4 regions of the Planococcus alkaliphilus genome follow, and region 2 is predicted to be linked to each of the others. Evidence: riboswitches for the same ligand, from Rfam matches in the RefSeq annotation. Region 2 holds a riboswitch; each other region holds the start of a gene.
What was found. Region 2 has a riboswitch for thiamine pyrophosphate ahead of thiT (energy-coupled thiamine transporter ThiT). Riboswitches for the same ligand answer to the same signal wherever they lie in the genome.
Positions count from the first base shown of each region.

Region 1: another riboswitch for thiamine pyrophosphate. It lies ahead of AC2EXB_RS10850 (YkoF family thiamine/hydroxymethylpyrimidine-binding protein); the one in region 2 lies ahead of thiT (energy-coupled thiamine transporter ThiT).
Region 3: another riboswitch for thiamine pyrophosphate. It lies ahead of tenA (thiaminase II); the one in region 2 lies ahead of thiT (energy-coupled thiamine transporter ThiT).
Region 4: another riboswitch for thiamine pyrophosphate. It lies ahead of AC2EXB_RS18520 (peptide-methionine (S)-S-oxide reductase); the one in region 2 lies ahead of thiT (energy-coupled thiamine transporter ThiT).

Region 1 covers NZ_CM168060.1:2,016,922-2,022,128, reverse strand. Annotated here, with positions in the region: gene AC2EXB_RS10860 (ABC transporter ATP-binding protein) at 1-1,312, opposite strand, end outside; gene AC2EXB_RS10855 (ECF transporter S component) at 1,299-1,880, opposite strand; gene AC2EXB_RS10850 (YkoF family thiamine/hydroxymethylpyrimidine-binding protein) at 1,882-2,472, opposite strand; TPP riboswitch at 2,562-2,667, opposite strand; gene AC2EXB_RS10845 (M48 family metallopeptidase) at 2,849-4,141, shown strand; gene AC2EXB_RS10840 (DUF4240 domain-containing protein) at 4,287-5,057, shown strand.
Region 2 covers NZ_CM168060.1:998,357-1,003,563, reverse strand. Annotated here, with positions in the region: gene AC2EXB_RS05100 (tryptophan-rich sensory protein) at 1-700, shown strand, start outside; gene map (type I methionyl aminopeptidase) at 722-1,471, opposite strand; gene thiT (energy-coupled thiamine transporter ThiT) at 1,673-2,251, opposite strand; TPP riboswitch at 2,345-2,444, opposite strand; gene AC2EXB_RS05085 (M20 family metallopeptidase) at 2,592-3,665, shown strand; gene AC2EXB_RS05080 (hypothetical protein) at 3,733-3,864, shown strand; gene AC2EXB_RS05075 (SGNH/GDSL hydrolase family protein) at 3,909-4,832, opposite strand; gene AC2EXB_RS05070 (aminopeptidase) at 4,836-5,207, opposite strand, start outside.
Region 3 covers NZ_CM168060.1:3,255,672-3,260,878, reverse strand. Annotated here, with positions in the region: gene AC2EXB_RS16980 (ABC transporter substrate-binding protein) at 1-759, opposite strand, end outside; gene AC2EXB_RS16975 (ABC transporter ATP-binding protein) at 1,001-2,143, shown strand; TPP riboswitch at 2,164-2,267, shown strand; gene tenA (thiaminase II) at 2,355-3,038, shown strand; gene thiM (hydroxyethylthiazole kinase) at 3,040-3,825, shown strand; gene thiD (bifunctional hydroxymethylpyrimidine kinase/phosphomethylpyrimidine kinase) at 3,822-4,658, shown strand; gene thiE (thiamine phosphate synthase) at 4,642-5,207, shown strand, end outside.
Region 4 covers NZ_CM168060.1:3,543,033-3,548,239, reverse strand. Annotated here, with positions in the region: gene pepD (beta-Ala-His dipeptidase) at 1-1,063, opposite strand, end outside; TPP riboswitch at 1,893-1,994, shown strand; partial or broken gene AC2EXB_RS18520 (peptide-methionine (S)-S-oxide reductase) at 2,314-2,439, shown strand; partial or broken gene AC2EXB_RS18515 (branched-chain amino acid transport system II carrier protein) at 2,470-2,568, opposite strand; T-box leader at 2,720-2,968, opposite strand; gene AC2EXB_RS18510 (ABC transporter ATP-binding protein) at 3,111-3,785, opposite strand; gene AC2EXB_RS18505 (ABC transporter permease) at 3,787-4,821, opposite strand; gene AC2EXB_RS18500 (sensor histidine kinase) at 5,065-5,207, opposite strand, start outside.

The DNA.
Region 1 (5,207 bases), 1.0 Mb from region 2:
ACAGCAGGAGGGAATCGGCGAGACTTGCTGCAAATTCCATATCGTGCGTGACGATTAAGAACGTGGCGCCTTCGTCTGACCGTTCAGCAATCAGTCGATGCAACTCTAGAAGCGCAGCTGCGTCCTGGCCTGAAGTCGGTTCATCCATCAAAACAACCGTGCGCCGGTCGGCAAGCATCGCACCAGTTGCGACCCGGCGTTTTTGGCCATGACTGACTGAAAACGGATGGTCGTATTGGATTTCCTTCAAGCGCAGCCGGTCCATCAAATCTTCCAATTCGTCTGGAGTTGAAATGCCAGAAAACGCCAGTTCTTTCGCTACGGTTTTTTCTAAGAATAAATACTCAGGAGACTGCGGCACAAATCCGACTCCAGGTGATTGGATGCTCCCGGCATTAAGCGGGTATATTCCGCATAATGCCTTTAATAACGAAGATTTCCCACTGCCATTTGGCCCGGCAACGACCATGATTTCACCTTTATGGGCAGTAAATGATAGACCGGACAAGAGTTCTTTCCCATTGGCCTTTACTGCAATTCCTTCAGCCTTTAGAACGGTTTCTGAACCCATTGACGAAATCCGTTCAGGCAATGAAACTGGAGAACGGACACTGGCTATTTTGTCGCTGATAAAACAGCCAGAGGGATCCAATTGGATTTCCCGGCTGAAAAAAGAATCCCATAAGTCGAGCCGGTGCTCTACGGCAACAATTGTCAAATTCAAGTCTTGCTGCAAATGGTCTAGCCAGTGGATAAACTCTTTCGCAGTTACAGGATCCAAATGCGAGATCGGTTCGTCCAATAACAGCACTTCAGGTTCCATGACCAACGCACAAGCAGCTGCAATCCGCTGCTTCATACCGCCTGATAGGGATTGAATCACTTCATGGCGTAAGGCTGACAAACCAGTCAGCTCTAAAACTGCTGTGATTTTTGCGTTCATTTTCTCACGGGGAACATGCAAATTCTCCAGAGTAAAAGCCAGTTCTTCTTCAACCGTCGGCATGCAAAACTGGGAATCGGGATCCTGGAAGACGGTCGCGACCCGGCGGTTGATTTCACCCGGCGCATACGACTCAGCATCTTTCCCGAAAAGCCGGATGCTGCCTGTGAGCTCTCCATCGCAATTAAGCGGGTATAAGCGATTCAAGAGGTAAAGAAGCGTACTTTTCCCGCAGCCGCTTGGCCCTGAAATGACAACGCGTTCTCCGTTATGGATATCAAAGGAAATAGCAGACAAGGTCGGCTGTTCGTCGTCTGGAAAACGGAAGCCAATCTGTCTAAGTGAAAAAACGGCTTCATGCACGGGCATCACTTTTCTTCGAACGAGAAATGGCGTAGCCGCGAAGCGAACCCGTCGCAAGCAGGCCATCCGAAATGAATTTCCCGCCGATCCCAGCAATAATCATGCCGCTGAGCACACGCAAGGTAAACATCAAAGCGACAAAAGAAGGGTCGAGTGCTGCATAGCCTGAAATGAAATAGCCGTATACAAAACTGAAGACGGCGGAACCGGCGCCGGCAAGCATCAGCACAGCAACATTGAAATGCTTGTAGCCAGTTATGGCAAAAGCCGCTTCTGCGCCTAGGCCTTGTACAATGCCAGACAATAGGAGGCGGGGGCCGACCGCGTTCCCAAGCAGCACTTCAATCGCTGCAGCCATCGATTCCGATAACACCGCGGCTCCTGGTTTTCGGATGATGTTCATGCAAATGATCGAAACGATAAACCAGATCCCGAACATCCATTCATAGGCGAGCGGACCGATTACAGCCGCCCAAATGTTCGAAACGTGGACAAATACCAAATAAACGATGCCGAAGACAACCGCAAATAAAGACATTAACACGACTTCTTTTAATTTCCACGATGTCAGCATTTTATTTGCCTCCGTGTGATGGGCTATTGATGCTCATCGATACCGTCATGACGAGATGGCGATGCTCTTCTGAACGGGCATTTGTAAATGCTTCTTCATAAAAGGCAAAGACCTCATGAATATCGCCATGAATGCCGCTTGCGTAATGCATCGAATCATTAAAGACACCTTGTTCTTTTGCACGGTCCACTTCACGGTAAATAACCGCCATATAATCCGGGTTGTTCATTGGATATAGCGCAAATTGAGAAGAGACATATTGCTTGGTGGTATCTGTGTTCAACAATTCATCCGATTTTTCCAAATACACATCTCCCGCCGAGTCGCCGGGGCAGCCGATGGAAAAAGTGCCCGAAAGCGCGACATGTTCACCGGTTTTTGCCGCATGCAAAGCTAGTGCTTTTGCGACGTTGAAGACATGATTCTGTTTTCCGCGAATCACCGTAGAGACGTCGTCTGTATGCATCCAGACATTCGAAGTGTCTGTTTCATTCAGTGCCCCTTTGATGATTTTAATGAAATCGCCGGTCATCGGATGAAGCGAAAAGCGAAATCCGACAATCGGGCTAGTGCCGCATTGCAATGGTTCCATATTGAATTCCTCCTAAAAATGTGCACAAAAAAAGCCGCATCCGCGAAGATGCAGCCATAATCTACAAATAATTTCAAAAGGAATCATTTCAGAAATGCGCCGCACTTCCTCACGCAGGTCCTAACCTGATCGAGTTATAAGGGATTGAAGCTTGCGCTTGCATCTCAGCCATAATGGGCACCCCTAGTGCAGTAAACGGTATGCGGTTTTTGTGGGCCGGGTTTGCCCGGTTGAGTTCAGTGTAGCGGATATGGATAAGGAAGTAAAGCACCTAAATAACATAAGGCAGGATTCAAATACTTTGAATTCAAGTATTTCTTTCTGACTCCATGTGCTATTATATGTAAGTTATTCCATATTGAAGGGAAGAGGATCATTGGACAAATCTGCAATTCAGTCGAACAGAGAAACCATCTATTTCATCACTAGCTTGATTTTCAGTATCATCATTTATGTATTCGCCATCATTTCTGTCGTCGGCATTGCCATCGCCCTTATCATTTTTGCTTTTATGCTTTTTGCCAACGCCATGATGTTAGGATCCATACGCGGAAACGGCGTGCGGATCCACGAACGCCAATTTCCGGATGTCTACGAACGAGTGCAAATTCTTTCAAAAGAAATGGAACTCAAAAAAGTTCCAGAAGTTTTTGTCATTCAGTCGGAGGGTGCATTGAACGCCTTTGCGACCCGTTTTTTCGGCCGCGACATGGTCGTCTTATATTCAGAAGTGTTTGAACTGGCATGTGAGCAGGGCCAAGAAGAACTCGACTTCATCATCGCCCACGAACTGGCACATGTGAAACGACGCCATGTCTGGAAGAATCTTTTGATTGTGCCGGCAGGGTTTATTCCTTTCTTGAGCCAGGCCTACAGCCGTTCATGCGAATACACTTGCGACCGCCATGCAGCTTTCACGATCCAAAACGCTGCGGCTGCAAAACGCGCATTGACGCTTCTCGGCATCGGCAAGAAAATGTATAGCGAAGTCAATGAAGAAGCTTACCGCGAACAGATTTCATCCGAATCGAACGGCATCGTCTGGCTCAGCGAAGTGCTTTCGTCCCATCCGCTCCTGCCAAAACGCATTCAGGCAATCCAGCAGTTTGAAGGAAACGATGCCCCTATCTACACACAGAATACGGGAAGAATTGCCATTGGGGCAACACTGATTTTTGTGGGCATAACAGCTGTTTATTTCATTAGCATTGCGCTTTTTGCCGGTGGAACACTCGTCTACTCCCAATTTCTAAATGGGTTTGACGATGCGCTTTATGCTGAGGAGGATTTTTCGATTGATGGGCAGACGCCATTGATTGTTGCCGCAGCTGAGGGCGATTTAGCAGGTGCTGAAGAAGCTGTAGCTAATGGAGAAGATATTCATGCAGTCGATGCTGATGGAAGTTCCGCTTTAATGTATGCAGTTTTTAATGGTGATAACGAAATGGCTGCATACTTAATTGAAAATGGAGCAAACGTTAATTCCATGGATGATTATGACACCGCCATCGGGAATGCCGTCTATTATGGTGAATACGATACGGCTTTATTGCTTTTAGATTATGGCGCTGATCCGGAGCTTGAGGGCCCGGATGGGATGTCAGCCATGGATTATGCAGAAGCGTCATCCGAGGCGGAATTTGTCGAGTATTTGGAAACTGGATTTTAATGGGACGAAATTAAATTAAAAGAAATAAGTTCAAATCCGCCAATTCTTGGCGGATTTTTTTATTTTAGCACGATGGCCTTCTGACAAAACATGATAATATGGGTTAATATCATTCAGATTATATAAGGAACGATAGGAGAATTCCATGGAAAAATCACTCGTCTGCATCACCGCTTATTCAAACAAGTTTTGGAAGATCAAAGTGCAGGGAAATATGTTTATCGTCTCTTACGGAAAAATCGGAACGCAAGGCTCCATCAATACGAAAGAGTTTTCTTCAGAAGAACATTGCCTGCTAGAAGCGAATAAACTGATTCAGTCAAAGCTGAAAAAAGGCTACAGGGAACAGGAAGAGAATATTGGCCAAGCCAGGCAGATGACTGAGGCAGGGTTCTGGCAGTTAATCGATGCCGCTCATCAAAAAGGCGATTTCATGGAAGAACAGCTCGAGTGGCTCATTGAACAGCTAGCGAGAAAATCCATCAATGAAATCGTCCATTTTGATATTCAATTTAACCGTGTTTATCAAAAATCGTATACGTCCGATTTGTGGGCTGCAGCTTACATCATCATGGGCGGATGTTCAGACGATTCCTTCGATTATTTTCGGGCATGGCTCGTGTTCGCTGGGAAAGAAGTTTATGAACAAGCAATAGCGGATCCAGAAAGCATCATGCCTTATTTAGATGAAGAAGAGGTGCCTGAATTCGAAGATTTACTGTCGTGTGCGACGATCGCCTTTGAAGAAAAGACTGGGCTTGAGCAAGAAGAATTTCTCAATATATACAATTCCTTAGCGGGAGATGAAGGTCCGACTCCGGAAATCGAGTTTGACTGGGATGAAGATGACGAAGCAACCTTGAGCCGCAAGTTTCCGAAGTTATGGGCAAAGTACGGAGAAAATCCTTTAGGCTAATAAATAAGCATACGGGATTCCTGCATGAAAATATTAATCAATTAGAGTCGAGCCTAAGTTGAAAACTTATCAAATTCATCTTAGGCGTTTTTTATTCAGTAAAATTAGTACCTATTACTAATAGTTGATGATAGAATTAGGCGTAAGCAA
Region 2 (5,207 bases):
GACACTCGCATATATCGGCATCATCGTAATAAACTCATTAGCGAATATTTTGCCGCTTAATGGACAAACCACTGGTGAGATTTCCAATCGCCTTCCGGTTCTGTTTACACCAGCTGGCTATGTATTTTCAATTTGGTCCGTTATTTACATATTATTGGCTATCTGGATCGTCGGGTTTTGGCTCCGTTATAAAAAAGGGGAAGTCCCGTCATTCAAAATCACTTTATTCTTCACCTTAAGCGCTGTATTTAATATTGCCTGGCTGTTCTTATGGCATTATGAGTTTTTTGCTTGGTCTGTTCTAGCGATCTTTGCCTACCTGGTGTCCTTGATCGCCCTGTATTTGCAATACAGCAATTCCGAGCGCAAACTGACAGAACGCCTTCCAATCTCTATTAACATGGGGTGGCTCAGCGTCGCAGCGATTGCTAACACGAGCTTTGTCTTAACTTCTTACAACTGGAGCGGCTGGGGGCTGAGCGATCAGTTATGGACAGTCATCATGCTTACGGTAGCGACTGCGTTGGCACTTCATATTCGCTTCCATCATTTTGACATTCCGTACGCGCTCGTTTTCGTTTGGGCATTTATCGGCATTGCCGTGAAACATGGCACCAACGAACTGCTGGTCACAACCGCTTCCTTATTTTTAAGCGGCGTCATCTTAACGGGCATTCTGCTCATCAAAAAAAGATCCTGATAGACAGGATCTTTTTTGTGTTTAATTCAGTTTTGTCAGCAAGATCGGTTCCCCTTTAGTGACAAGGACCGTATGCTCAATCTGTGCGACCAACGATTGGTCAGGTGTAATGAATGTCCAGCCGTCGCCAGATTCCACAATATGCTCTGCTTTTTGGGAAATGAATGGCTCAACAGCCAAAACCATGCCTTCTTTTAAGATCGTCGTTTCCCAGGCATCATAATAGTTCAAGACATGCTGCGGTGCTTCGTGCAATGATTTTCCAATGCCATGCCCTGTCAAATTCTTGATGACGAAAAGGCCTTGCTGCTTCGCTTCACGCTCTACCGCTTTCCCGATTTGGTTCAGCTTTGCGCCTGCTTTGACTTTGCTCATTGCCCGGTCAAATGCAGATTCTGCTACTTGGCATAATTTTTCTTTTTCCGGATGGCCTTCGCCAACCACAAAAGAAATGCCCGTATCTGCAAAATAGCCTTCATAAGAACCCGAAACATCAATATTCACGATGTCGCCATCATTGATAACGCGTTTGCCTGGCATGCCATGGGCCACTTCTTCATTTACGCTGATGCATGTAAAGCCCGGGAAATCATATTCCGCTTTCGGGCCGGACACGCCGCCAAGTTCCTTGAACATTTTGCCGCCCAATTCATCTAATTCTTTTGTCGTAACGCCTGGTTTCGTCGCTGCTTTCATCGCTTCGCGAATCTCAGCTACCATGCGCCCCGCTTTCTTCAGCATTTCGATATCTTTTTCATTCGTTGCAATCATTTAATACCCTTCTTTCAAATTGTCTACTGAAAATTATAGCATACGAAAAGCGCAAGCGCCCGTTTGAAGAAGGTAAGCTAAAAGCGCGACATCGTGTTGCAACGCTTACATGACCCGCATCCTGCGGGCCTTCCACAACGAAAACAGCCGCTGGAGAAACTTCGTCTCCAGCGGCTGTTCTTTTTTATCCTTTTAACTATTTCATTGGACTTCCGCATCCACCAGTTTCGGTGCAGCGGTGAAAAGTGCTGAGCAAACTGCAGCGGCCAATAAGAACACGGGAATCATATACGTGGCATTGTAGACAGCCGAATAAACAAACACATTGCCTTCAGCAAACATTCCGAAGAATAATACACCCGTGATTACATGCATCAGATAGCGCAAGAGAGAAGCAATCAATACGCCGATTACTACAGCGGCAATCATGCCGCCTGATTTTCCTTGCTGATGGGCTTTCAAATAATTACCGCGCAGAAGCCCTGCAAAACCGACTACTCCGTAAGCCACCAGGTAATCTAAAATCACTTGCATCACGACAAAACCGAATGACAAAGGCGTAACAGAAATGACGCCGGTTACTATTTGCAGCAGCCCGACTAACAGCCCTGTTAAAATTCCAGCTGCCATGCCTCTTCTAAACGCCATCAATACAATAGGGATCATGACCAAGCTGACTGATCCGCCTTGCGGCATTTTAAAAGCGACAAAATCCAGCACGTACCCGAGTGCTCCGAATATCGCAATTTCCACCATTAACAAAACACGTAAATTTCTCATGACTTCCTCCTTGTGTTGTGCACATCACCAGAAGAGCCGCAGAAAAAAACCATAAAAAGCGGCGCCAGGACAGATCCTGACGCCGCATAAAGGGCAGGTTTCTATCCACATCCCTGCGCAAGCGTTAACTTACAGGTTCAAAGGGTAAGAACAAAAGTGTTCACTCTCAGCAAAAGCTCCCCTTGTGGTGTATACAATAACTATTCTTTCAACTTTCATTGTACACAAGGTCGAATGTGAAAGCAATTCGTTTTAAGCGCTGTTCATAGGGTACACTTTTAATGATGAATCATTTTGAAGGGTGGTGAAAGCAGCAAGAATCCATTTTGCTGCTCAGGACATGATCGATTTACTAAAGGATTTGATTAAAATCAAAAGCGATGACCAAGAAGGTGCCAATGAAGCATTAGTATTTTGTGCCAATTGGTTGAAAGAAAAAGGGGAAACCGTCACAGTCCACGAAAACAACGGCTTCATGATGCTTACCGCAATCAAGGGCTCTGGCGATGAGACTTTGATATGGAATGGCCATGTGGATGTCGTGCCTGGCCACAATGAACAATTTACGCCGTTTGAAGAACTTGGACGTTTATACGGCCGCGGAGCCGCTGATATGAAAGCAGGCGTAGCGGCGATGATGCAGGCATTTGTCGAACTCGATGCTGCATCCTTGGAGAAAACGGTTCAACTACATATTGTCACTGACGAAGAAATTGGCGGCCGCAACACATCGAAATGGTTGGTTGATCAAGGCTACCATGGCGATTTCGTCATTTGCGGTGAACCGACCGGCTTAAAAGTCGGGCTTCAATCGAAAGGCATCTTACGCATGGATTTGACATTTAAAGGAAAACCGGCGCACGGCAGCCGTCCTTGGGAAGGCATCAATGCCATCGAGTCTGCGATGAAATACCATATGGCCATAAGCGAATTGCCTTTCCGAAAAGAATCTACGGAATACTACGAGCAGCCTTCCGTCAACTTGCCGATCATCAACGCTGGCGACCGCTATAATGTGGTTCCGGAAATTTGCCAGATGTCCTACGATATCCGCTTTATGCCGGGCCAAGACAAAGAAGAAATCATCCGGCAGATGGCTGATCTCGCTGATACGTTAAACGTGGATATGGAGTATAAAGCAAGCGGCTCTACACCAGCTTTAACGACCACTCAAGCAAATCCTTATATCCAAACTTTACAGCAGGCGATTAAAACGGTGACAGATCAGGAAGCGATCCTGTTCGGCCAGCACGGGGCTGCGGATACCCGCTACTATGCGGCGGTTACCGGCGGTGAAGGCGCGATTGAATTTGGTCCGAGCGGCGATGATTGGCACGGCAATGCCGAATATGTTTTAATTTCCAGCGTCCATGAATACAAAGATATTCTCTTAGCCCATGCCTTAACAAAATGAAAGAGGTTTGCGTTTCACGAAATAAGGGAAATCATTTACTAGCGAATCTATGATGGGAGCGATGAATATGGGAATCGGACGTATCGTGAAGACGGCAATTAAAATTGCACCTATTGCCTATCCAATTATTAAAAAAGTAATGAACAGCAGAAAAGCCGGAAATACGACACCTTATAAGACACCAAACTCCAAACGATAAAAAGAAAGCCGCAGCGATTAAAATCGCTGCGGCTTTCTTTTGGATCAAATATAAGGAAGGGCTTCACGCAAAGCTAAATAATCCACATCCATGTCTTCAGACGGACGCATAGCGGATGTATTTTCAAGCGCGGGCTCTTCTGCTTCTTGTGCGCCATCTTGTTCCTGCGCTTGGAGGATTTGTTCAAAGCTTAACGGATTCGGTGCAGGCAGTTCGTTTTTTTCAACTTTCCACCCTTTTTGGTAACGATCTAAAAAAGCATTGGCCATCGCTTGATAACCTGTGAAATTCGGATGGACATCTGCAGGGTTCGGCACTTTATCGGTTGGTGATGCGCCAAAAGCGGCGTCAACCGAAATAAACTGGGCGCCTGCCTTCGCAGCAGATTGTTTTAAAATCGCATTCAAGCGGTCCAATTGTTTGCCAGTGCCTTCTTTTTGCGAATCCCGGACATGCGGATAAGCAAAATAATAGCCCATGACATAGACATCCGCTTTCGGAGCTCTTGTTTTCAATTCGGCTAAAATAGATTCCATGTTCTGCCGCGCTTGGTTCAATGCAAAGTCCGCCTGGATTTGCTGGAAAGTCAGCGACCCCTCTGTTGGGTTTACTTGCACTAAGCGCAGTAAGTCATTTGCCCCGGCAGATAATGTGATGACATTGGCCGAAGCCAATACTTCTTTTGCTTCCGGAGACTTGATTCTTTCCAAAACATCTTCTGTTGTAAATCCCGGAAATGCCAGGTCTTTTGTGAATAAAGCGACCGGCTGATGGCGTGCGAGCTCTCCGGCAATCATGTCGGCATACCCCGCATCAATTTGGGAATTGGGTGTTTGCCCGGCAGCTAGGGAATCCCCCAACGCCACATAGACCGCTGGTATTTTAATAGCTGCTTGTGCTTGCACCGAAGAACCGAAAAACATCAAAAGCAGCATCAACGCAATTCCTATTTTCTTCAATTTGCTCACCTCTTAAAATGCCCAGTTTCCATTCCGGAAAACCGGTTCGCTTGAACCATCTTCATGAATTCCGTCAATCGACATTTCGCCGCTGCCGATCATGAAGTCTTCGTGGACAATCGATGTATTTAATCCGATCGATTCCAATTGCGTACGTTCCAAATCACGCGCTCCTTCGTAGCAAGTCGGATACGAATCGCCGATTGCCAAATGGTTCGAAGCATTTTCATCGAATAATGTATTGTAGAAAAGAATATTGGCGTCTGAAATCGGCGATTCATGCGGCACTAATGCCACTTCCCCTAAATAAGCTGCCCCTTCATCAGACTGGATCATCTCATCCAACAGTTCCTGGCCGACGCCAGCCACCGCTTTTACAATTTT
Region 3 (5,207 bases), 1.4 Mb from region 2:
ACCGATGCGCTCTTTCCACGATTTTAGCCAGTTCAGGACTTCGACATTCTTTTCCGTATTGATATTGACGGTTTCGGTATTATGATCCGGCCCGAAATAGTTTTCGCCATTGGCGTTCAAAAGCCAGACATCGTAGCCAACTCCCCATAATGGGTAAAAGCCGAGACGGTCGTAGCTATTGCCGTTTTTGATATCCAATTTCGCTGCATATTCTTCCAGTTCAGCCCATGTTTCCGGCGGATCTTCTGGATCCAGCCCCACTTCTTCGAAGGCATCTTTATTATAGAAAAGGACGCGTGTATCAGTATTAAAAGGGATTCCGTATGAATCGCCTTCGTGAAGTGTAGCATTCCAAAGTTCTGGGTAGAATTTCTCTGAGAAACTGTTATCGTAGAATTCCGATAAGTTCATTGCTTGTTGTTCCTGTCCGCGGATTGCTGTGGCATTAATATCGTTAATGACAACATCAGGAGGATTGCCGGCAGCAATCGCCGCTAATTCCTTCGTCCAGATATCTCCCCAAGGGCTATACGTGTGCTTGACTTCGATCTCATCCTGGGATGCGTTAAAATCTTCAACGATTTTATCGACAATCGGACGGCGGATTTCAGAACCCCAGAATGTCCAAAAATCTACAACCACTTTACCGTCTTCATTAACCGCTTCTTCATCATTATTGCTGGTCTTGAAGCCGGCGCAACCACTTAACATTAAAGCAAGGCCAACAAGCGCGATGATGAATATCTTCATGTTTTTCATCCGGTTTCACTCCTTTAAGTTTATAAATACTGCTTTATTTACCGTGAAATTACTTTGATTGTCGAAGTAATTAGGGGTACTCGACAGAATTATTTATACTCGAGCCTCCTTTCAAATTGAAGAAGCATAGAAGCTCCTTCTTGTGGGTAAGTATATAACAAGTTCTTCTGCTTTTCTATGTTGTATTTGTAATAAACAGAAAACTGTATATAATTAAGAAAAAGAAATGGGGAAATTGAAAATGGCAGAGATTTCAATTAAAAATCTGGGTAAAACTTATGACAACGGCGCAACAGCGGTAACAGACTTTAATCTTGAAATCCAAAATGAGGAGTTCATCGTCTTCGTTGGTCCTTCGGGCTGTGGGAAATCGACGACTTTGCGCATGATTGCTGGCCTCGAGGAGATAACGGAAGGCGAATTCTTCATCGATGGAAAACGGATGAATGAGGTCCAGCCGAAAGAGCGGGATATTGCCATGGTTTTTCAGAACTACGCTTTATATCCCCATATGACGGTCTTCGAAAACATGGCTTTTGGACTAAAATTGCGTAAGTTTAAGAAAGCGGATATCCGAAAGCGCGTAGAAGATGCGGCGGACATTCTTGGCTTGCGGGAATACTTGGATAGAAAACCGAAAGCTTTGTCAGGCGGGCAGCGGCAGCGGGTGGCGCTCGGGCGCGCAATTGTCAGGGATGCCAAGGTCTTCCTCATGGACGAGCCTCTTTCAAACTTGGATGCAAAACTGCGCGTCCAAATGCGGGCGGAAATTGCTAAGCTGCATCATCGGCTGAAAACTACGACCATTTATGTCACGCATGACCAGACCGAAGCGATGACGATGGCAACGCGCATTGTCATTATGAAGGACGGCCATATCCAGCAAGTCGGCAGCCCGAAAGAAGTCTACGATTTTCCAGCCAACCGTTTTGTTGGAGGCTTCATCGGGTCGCCGGCAATGAACTTTTTTGATGGACGATTGGAAAAAGGGGCATTTGTGTTGGGAGATCGGACAATTAGCATCCCGCGGGAAACCTTGGATGTTCTGAATAGCCGCGGGTATGAAGGCAAGCATCTGACACTGGGAATTCGGCCGGAACATATCCACGTCAACAGCGAAGATTTATCCGGACTCCCGGTCAGTGAGTTTGATGCGACAATCACCGTTTCCGAATTGACGGGTGCAGAAACCATTCTCTATGCCACTTATGCTGAACAGGAATTTATTGCGCGCGTTGAGGCAGATACCGCAATCGAGCCGGGCCATACAGCTCGCCTGGCTTTTGATATGTCGCATGCCCACTTTTTTGATACCGAGAATGGGATGCGCATCAAAGCTGAAAACTCAGATAAATCTTTTGCAGAAGTTGAATCTGTGCTATAGTGATTTCGACAACCAAATAAAACACCCACTAGGGGAGCCGGATATCGGCTGAGACGGGCATAAGCCCGGACCCTTTGAACCTGATCTGGATCATACCAGCGTAGGGAAGTGGCGAGAAGCATGCTATTTCTCTATCTTTCAATGCATACGCACACGCCGCTTTCCTTAACTGGAGAGTGGCGTTTTTATTTGCAAAAAAGGAGATGGCGAAATGAAATTTTGTGAAGAAGTCCGGTTGGAGTGCAATGGAGTATGGGAAGCAAGTTTTGAACATCCGTTTGTCAAAGGAATCGCAGACGCGACACTGCCTTTAGACATTTTTCGCTATTACGTTATGCAGGATGCCTATTACTTAACACATTTTGCAAAAGTACAGGCAATCGGTGCGGTAAAAGCCAAAGATTTAGAAACGACCAAACGCTTCGCATTTCATGCCGAGCATACTTGTGCGGCTGAAATGGCTTTGCACGAATCATTCATGAAACTTCTTGGAGTGACCGAAGAGGATTGGGATGAATTTGAACCATCGCCGAATGCTTACGCGTATGTATCGCATATGTACCGCTCGGCTGAAGGGGATTTGGCGGACGTCCTCGCTTCAATTCTTCCTTGTTACTGGCTTTATCAGGAAATCGGCGACCGGCTTAAAGAAGCGAAGCCGGATCATCCAATCTACAGCCGCTGGATCGAAACTTATGGCGGAGAGGAATTTGCGGCACTTGTAAACGAACAGATCGAGCGGATGGACCTTCTCGCAGAAGGACTAACCGAAACACGGCGCAAAGAACTGAAGGACCGTTTCCGCAGAAGCAGCTATTACGAATGGAATTTTTGGGAACAAGCTTGGACGATGCAGACATGGACGGTAAAGCCATACACGAAGGTGGGTGTTTAAAGTGAGTGAGAAATTGCGCGCTGAAAATCCGATTGTCCACTGCATTACGAATCACGTCGTTTCAAACTTCCAGGCCAATGGATTGCTTGCCATTGGGGCTTCTCCGATCATGGGCGAAGCGCCGGAAGAAGCCGCTGAACTTGCGGCAATTGCTGGAGCCGTGTCACTCAATATTGGAACCTTGAACGTACAAACTTTGGAAAGCATGCTCATTGCCGGAAAGACAGCGAATCAATTGGGCCGCCCAGTCGTACTGGATCCTGTAGGTGTAGGAGCGACAGCTTTCAGAGCAGCTGCGGCGAAAAGAATTTTAACGGAAGTGAATATTGCCGTGTTGCGCTGCAATGCAGGCGAGCTTGCCGCGATTTGCGGAACCGAATGGCAAGGGAAAGGCGTCGATGCCGGCAGCGGTGAAGCGGATATGAAGCAGCTGGCAGTCGAAGCTGCAGGCAGGCTCGGTCTGGTTGTAGCCGTAACAGGTTCAATTGATATTCTTACGGATGGCAAAGAAATCGTGGAAATTCCTTTTGGGCATCCGCTCATGTCGGCGATTACCGGATCTGGCTGCCTGCTAAGTGCAGTGGTTGCTGCCTATCTAGCCGTTTATCCGGATAATATTTTAAGTGCTGCCGCAGAAGCCTTGCGTTTTTACGGGAAAGCAGGGGAACGAGCAAGCCACTCAGCTCCCGAGCCTGGCAGTTTTCAAATCGAATTCCTGAACCAATTGTCCCGAACTGGGAAAGGCGATAACGAATTGCCCGCCGGAAAGGAGCTGCAGCAAAAATGATTCCACAAGTATTAACCATTGCCGGATCGGATTCCGGAGGAGGCGCAGGAATTCAAGCGGACATTAAAACATTCCAGGAACTCGGAGTTTATTCGACTTCTGTTCTGACGGCCGTGACCGCTCAGAATACGCTAGGCGTTGCCGCTATTTACCCAATGTCAAGAGAAGCCGTTCGGACTCAATTGCAGGCTGTCGGAAAGGATTTTCAGCTAGCGGCATTGAAAACCGGAATGTTATTTAATGAAGAAATCATTGAAGAAACGGCCAAGTGGATTCGGCATTTCAATTGGCGGCAGCTGGTCGTCGACCCGGTCATGATTGCAAAAGGCGGAGCGAATTTATTGCGCGCAGAAGCAGGGGCTGCACTGAAAAAGGAATTGCTGCCTATAGCTGCCGTAGTGACGCCGAATATACCCGAAGCGGAAGTCTTGAGCGGTATCGACATCATTGACTCCAAGTCACGGAAACTGGCGGCGCAAAAGATTCTGTCGTATGGCTCCGAGTCGGTCATCATCAAAGGAGGCCATGGCAAGGACGAATATGTCGCAGAAGATTTCTTTCTTCATCAGGACGGGGAAGAGCTGCTGTTCCGGTCGCCTCGGATTGCGACAGTGCAAACACATGGAACCGGCTGTACCTTTTCAGCAGCGCTGACTGCGGAACTGGCAAAAGGAAAATCGCTTAAAGACGCGGTTTACACGGCTAAACAATTTATCCATGCAGCTTTGAGCAGTGAATTGAATATCGGAGCTGGGCACGGGCCAACCAATCACGCCGCCTACCGGAAATATATGAACGAAAGAAGGGAAATGAATTATGTCGAAATTCAGTGAAGGACCGGTCGTTTATTTTATTCTTGGAACGGAGAATGCGGGAGGAAAAGATCCATTAGCAGTTTTGGAAGAGGCTTTAAAAGCCGGCATCGATTATTTTCAGTTGCGTGAGAAAGGGCCCAATGCGTTAAAGGGCGCGGAGTTGCTGAAATTTGCGCTCGACTGTAAAGAGTTGTGCCAGCACTACCAAACCCCTCTCCTTGTCAATGACGATATAGAGCTAGCCTGGACAATTGGCGCAGACGGCATCCATATCGGCCAGGACGACGCACCAGCTGCAGCGGTTCGCAAAATTTTGGGTGCTGACAAACTGCTCGGCATTTCGGTGCATTCCTTGGAGGAGGCAAAACAGGCAGTAGAAAGCGGAGCGGATTATGTCGGCATGGGACCTGTATTTGCGACTTCAACAAAGGCTGATGCGAAACCACCAGCTGGAGTGGCAGGCATCCAAACGGTTAAGGAAGCTTATCCGAACCTGCCGATTGTCGGGATTGGCGGAATCAGTTCTGAAAATGCTGCCGCCGTTTGGAAGGCAGGGGCTTTGGGAGT
Region 4 (5,207 bases), 1.1 Mb from region 2:
TTGTGCCCAAGTTGACCGAACTCTCAACAGCACCAGCGATTTCCGCATCCATTCGGACAATTCCGCTGTGACTGAGATAAAGAAAGTCTAAAAGTCTTTTCTTAGATAAATCAGATAGAAAATTGTCCGGGCCGTCCAGGCATTCTTGAACTGTGATTTCCATATCGGGTTCTGTCACCCTATATTCGTTTTTATAGGTTGTTCGGTAGGACAGAACTGTCTCAATTACTTTTTGTTTCTCTTGAGCATTCACGAAAATTACCGCTTCTGTTTCCCGCGGGATTGCATTATAATGAATGCCGCCGCTTATGTCTCCAAGCATGTAGTTTACTTCATGGCTGAGTGACACCAAGGTTCTCGCCATCAGCTTGTTGGAATTGACCCGTCCTCGGTGTATGTCCTCTCCGGAATGACCACCTGTCAACCCGCGGATGCTTATATTCAATACTGTCATTCCGTTTGGAACAATGGTTGTTCTCTCTAACGGGACCTCAATTCTGACGACTGGGCCTCCTGCACAGCCAACAACAAATTTCCCTTCCTCGTTGGCATCCAAGTTAATCAGCACATCGCCTTCCATCTTTGCCATGTCAAAGTGTTCGGCGCCGACGAGTCCCCTTTCTTCATCACTAGTGCATATTAATTCCACATTCGGATGCTCTGCATCTTTATCGGCCAAGAGGGCCAATGCCAGTGCAACTCCTATTCCATCGTCTGCGCCCAGCGTTGTTTCTTTTGCGATAATTCGGTCTTCCTCGATTTCGATTTTTATCGGGTCGGTGTCAAAATCGTGCACAGTCTCTTTATCCTTTTCGCACACCATATCTGTATGAGCTTGCAAGATGATAGTTGGTCTTGATTCGTATCCTTTTGTGGCAGGTTTTTTAATGACGATGTTCAGTTTTTCGTCCTTCCACCAATCAAATCCGTGTTGCTCGGCAAAACCGATCAAGTAAGCTACCACATTTTCTTCTTTTCCAGAACAACGCGGGATTCTGGTCAAGTCTTCGAAGTACCGAAAAACTTCTTTAGGTTCTATACTTTCTAATAATCTGCTGCTCATGAAATAACTCCTCCTTCTTTTAGCCAATCAAAATGGTCACTTCAACTAAAGCTATTACAATTCCGACAAAAAAGGAAGTAGTTCCAGGCAAACTCTATCCAAATGAGTAGGAGCCTTGTCTTTATTAGTTCCCTTATAAGTATGGAAATTTTTATGATGGTTAAGGATAATAAGGCAATAGATGCCCATGGGTTGCATTTTTACATTCTTCTCTTGGTATACAAACCACTGGATCATAATTCTCATAATATAGAGACGAGATAAGAACTGAATGAGAAGAATAGAAAAATCAAATTGAAAAACTGGAAACATATTTAAGCTTGATGAAGGAATTAGTGGGGAGGATGAATTCTCCGACACAGTTTAGGCAACGCTAGTCATACACTCATTTAACTAACAAATTAAATTCGTGGGATGCAAGATTTTCTCACGTGAATCGGAGCATATGCAAAAGGGTTTCGCAAAATTGCTTTTTCAAAAATAAATCCATTGAGTCCTGTTATTTTTTCAATAAAATTTTATAAGAACCTCTGTTGATAATTATGAGAAGATGATGAAGTAATATCAGGCCAAATGTGCTAATGCAATAGGGGAGGTGGAGTACATAAAGTGTTCTATTAAAAGGAATAATTAAAGAAGTTTAGACTGATACGCAGTATACATGCCATCAGTTCTTGGAAGAAAAGGGGCCATATAAGAAGTTCTTTTCTTCTTGTTCGTATAAGTATCCATTTACGATTAATAGTATTTAATTAACAATAATCAGAATGAACTGGATATATTTCACGAGAAATGATACCCTTACTTTAGATATTCTGAGAATTGAATATAAAAACACTAGGGGAGTCTTTTTAAGACTGAGATGGAGCAATCCGGACCCTTTGAACCTGATCTAGTTGAAACTAGCGTAGGGAAGTGGTTGCTATGTATTTTATCTATTCCTAAAATATGATCAAAACCACTCCATCGCTGGAGTGGTTTTTTTTACTTGCCGGGTATTTTTTATGCACTAGGGAGGGAGTTAAGGAAAAAATACATGGAAATTAAAAAGTTGCATATTATCTCTACAGGAAGGCAAGAGCCAGAGCCAGAGCAGTTAGCAGATATCAGCGGCAGGACTCATGTTGGCATCGAATTTATCCATCTTCAGAGGAATTAAAAACTCTAGTCGAAGATAAACTTCTTTTAAGGAATAGGCTAGTCTCTTTCGATTTATGGGAAAATCAACAATCATCGCTTAACGTCGATAAATGGAAGTAATCTATTTAGCAGGTGGATGTTTATGGGGAGTTCAGGCTTTTATAAAAACTATACCTGGCGTCAAGTTCACAGAAGCAGGAAGAGCCAACATCGGACAAAGCAACAGCCATAATGGCCATAAATGGCAATAGAACACCTGTGAAAAGGAAACCGGTAATCGCTGGTCCAAAGCTGCTTCCGGATTCCAAACCGAGAAGAGGGGGGAAGATCAGATTTCTAGCCCCGAAAAATAAAGAAAAAAGCATAAATCCTGCAAATACGACATTGGTTCGATTCATCATAATTCCTCCTGAATTTTAGTTGCATATTTCTAGCTGTTACAGCCTCAAAACAACTGTGACTGCTATTTTTTTACCGCCATACTCAATTTTTTGTATAAAAAAACCCGTCCCTTAAAAAAGGGACGAGTTTAGCTCGCGATACCACCCATATTCCGCAAGTTCCATACAAAAGAAACATTCCGGCGCTTAGTCGACGTACAATCATACATCTTCCCGATAACGGAGGAAATCCGGCAAATCTTACTATTTCAGCTTTGCATCTCGGAGATGATTTTCGGATAAGATCTGTCCATCGGCTTCCACCAGGCGCCGACTCTCTGAGGAACAGTCATCTTCTCTTACTCTTTCTCGTCATAGATTCTTATTTATACAACTTAACTTATCAAATGCTAATTGGAAAAGTCAATCTATTTTATTGGTTCGAGATAGATTAGTTTCTAATTTTTGGTTCTCGTATTATACTGTTGCAACTGCTTAAGCGGGAAACAAAAAGAATAGCGTACACGTCACTCGGCCAAACCATCTTTCATTGTAATGACGCTGTCGGCATACGCCAGCATCTCCTCGTCATGCGTTACCATCAACGTGGTGATGTTCAACGTTTTCGTCAAATTGCGGATCAGTTCCATGACATCCTTTGACCGTTTTGAATCCAGGCTAGCCGTCGGTTCGTCCGCAAAAAGCATCTGAGGCTTGTGGATGATGGCCCGGGCAATCGCTACCCGTTGTCGTTCACCGCCTGATAAAGACGCGGGGTACGCCGATTTCCGATGTTCCATGCCGATCAGTTTCAGGATATCGGCAATTTCCTTTTGTTGCTGCCCTTTTTTTAACGTCGTTTCCGCTACTTCGAGCATCAGAGCCAGCTGTTCTTCTACAGTAAGAAAAGGGACGAGGTGCGCTGACTGAAAGACAAAGCCAAAGTCACGAGCCCTGATTCTTCGAATTTGCTCCTGGTTCATATCCGTCATATTCTGTCCATTGAACAGGATTTTTCCGTCTGAAGCCGGCTGGAGCCCAGCGGCGATTGTCAGCAACGTGCTTTTGCCGGATCCGGAAGCACCGACAAGTGCGGTAATTTCACCTTGCTGCAGCGTCAGGTTAATCCCTTTTAATATTTCTTCTGAGACTTCTCCGGTTGTAAACGTTTTTCTGAGTTCATTGATCGTGAAAATGGTCATATTACACCTCTCCTTGTTGAATCGCTTGCAGCGGTTCGACTTTTTTGATCTGGATGCCTGACAGGGTAGCGCCGACAAAACCGATGACGAGGAATACGATGGACAATTGGACCGTGGTCACTGCGGTTAAGCTGAACGGCATGCCGTCCGGTGCGATAAAGTTGAAACTTTGGCTGAGCGCAATCGACAACGCCAGTGCAATGACGGTGATAAAGAACATCTGCGTCCACATCATTTTAAATAACGTACTTGTCTTCACGCCGATTGCTTTCAGAATTCCATACAATCCGATTTTTTGCACATTCATCATGTAGAAGAATATGGCGAATAACAATCCACTGATCACAACGAGAAACCAGACGATCATGTTGAGGGATAGCTGTTCTGCACTATAACTGGGAATCGTATTGAGGAACTCACTGTTCGAAAACGATTGCAGCCCATCGATGACTGGGGTTTCGTCTCCATCTGGAATAAATATCAATTGCATTTCATTTACCCGGTACATCTCTTTGTAGTTCTCCATATTGATGAAAGCGACTGGAGCATGGCTGTACTTTTGCTGATCGACAAATCCCTTCACAGTAAATTCGCCGCTGAATTGATTGTTGGTCAGCGTATCTCCGACTTTTAATCCTTCATCTTCCAAAGAACGGTCCAGGATAATTTCACCTGCTTGGACGTTTTCAAACAACTCCGAGTCCGTTGAAGTGACAAACGCGACACTGCGCTGTTTGTCTGCTTCGTCATTCAAGAATCCCATTTGAATGGACAGCGCAGCAGCCCCTTCTTGTTCCTTCAAGACCGCTTCTTGGGTATTAGGGTCAATCAGCGACAGATTATACGTTTCTTCCGCGTCTTTATCCATATAGAATTGGCCATCCGGCAAATCTTTGATTAATGCGGCATTGTCCTGGGACAACCCGTTCGCAAGACCCGAAATAATGAACGTCAAAAAACTGACGAGAAATACGATTGAGCCCAGAATCATAAATTTCACTTTGCTTTTTTTAATTTCTTTCCATGCCATGTTCATCTGTAAGCCTCCAATTTCTTTATTAACCTCAGTTTAAAGGGCTTAGATGAACGGAAGATGAACGTGGTGTTACATTTCGCAAAGGAATTCGTGATGGGGCAGTTGACCAGTGAAAATAAAACAAATGAAAGACAAAAAAGCCAACAGCACATTATTTTCGCGCGGTTGGCTTCTGCTTACTGTTCCACTTTTGTTTGTATCCAGAATGTTGTAAAGAAAACTGAACAGACAGTAACTGACGTATTACAAAAGAGGGAGTTTTACCTGTACGGTCGTCCCCGTTTTCGGTATGCTTTTAATTTCAATTGTGCCTTCGTGCAATTCGACAATCTCCTTTACGATGGCCAATCCCAAACCCGATCCTTTCAGTGAACGCACCCGAGCCT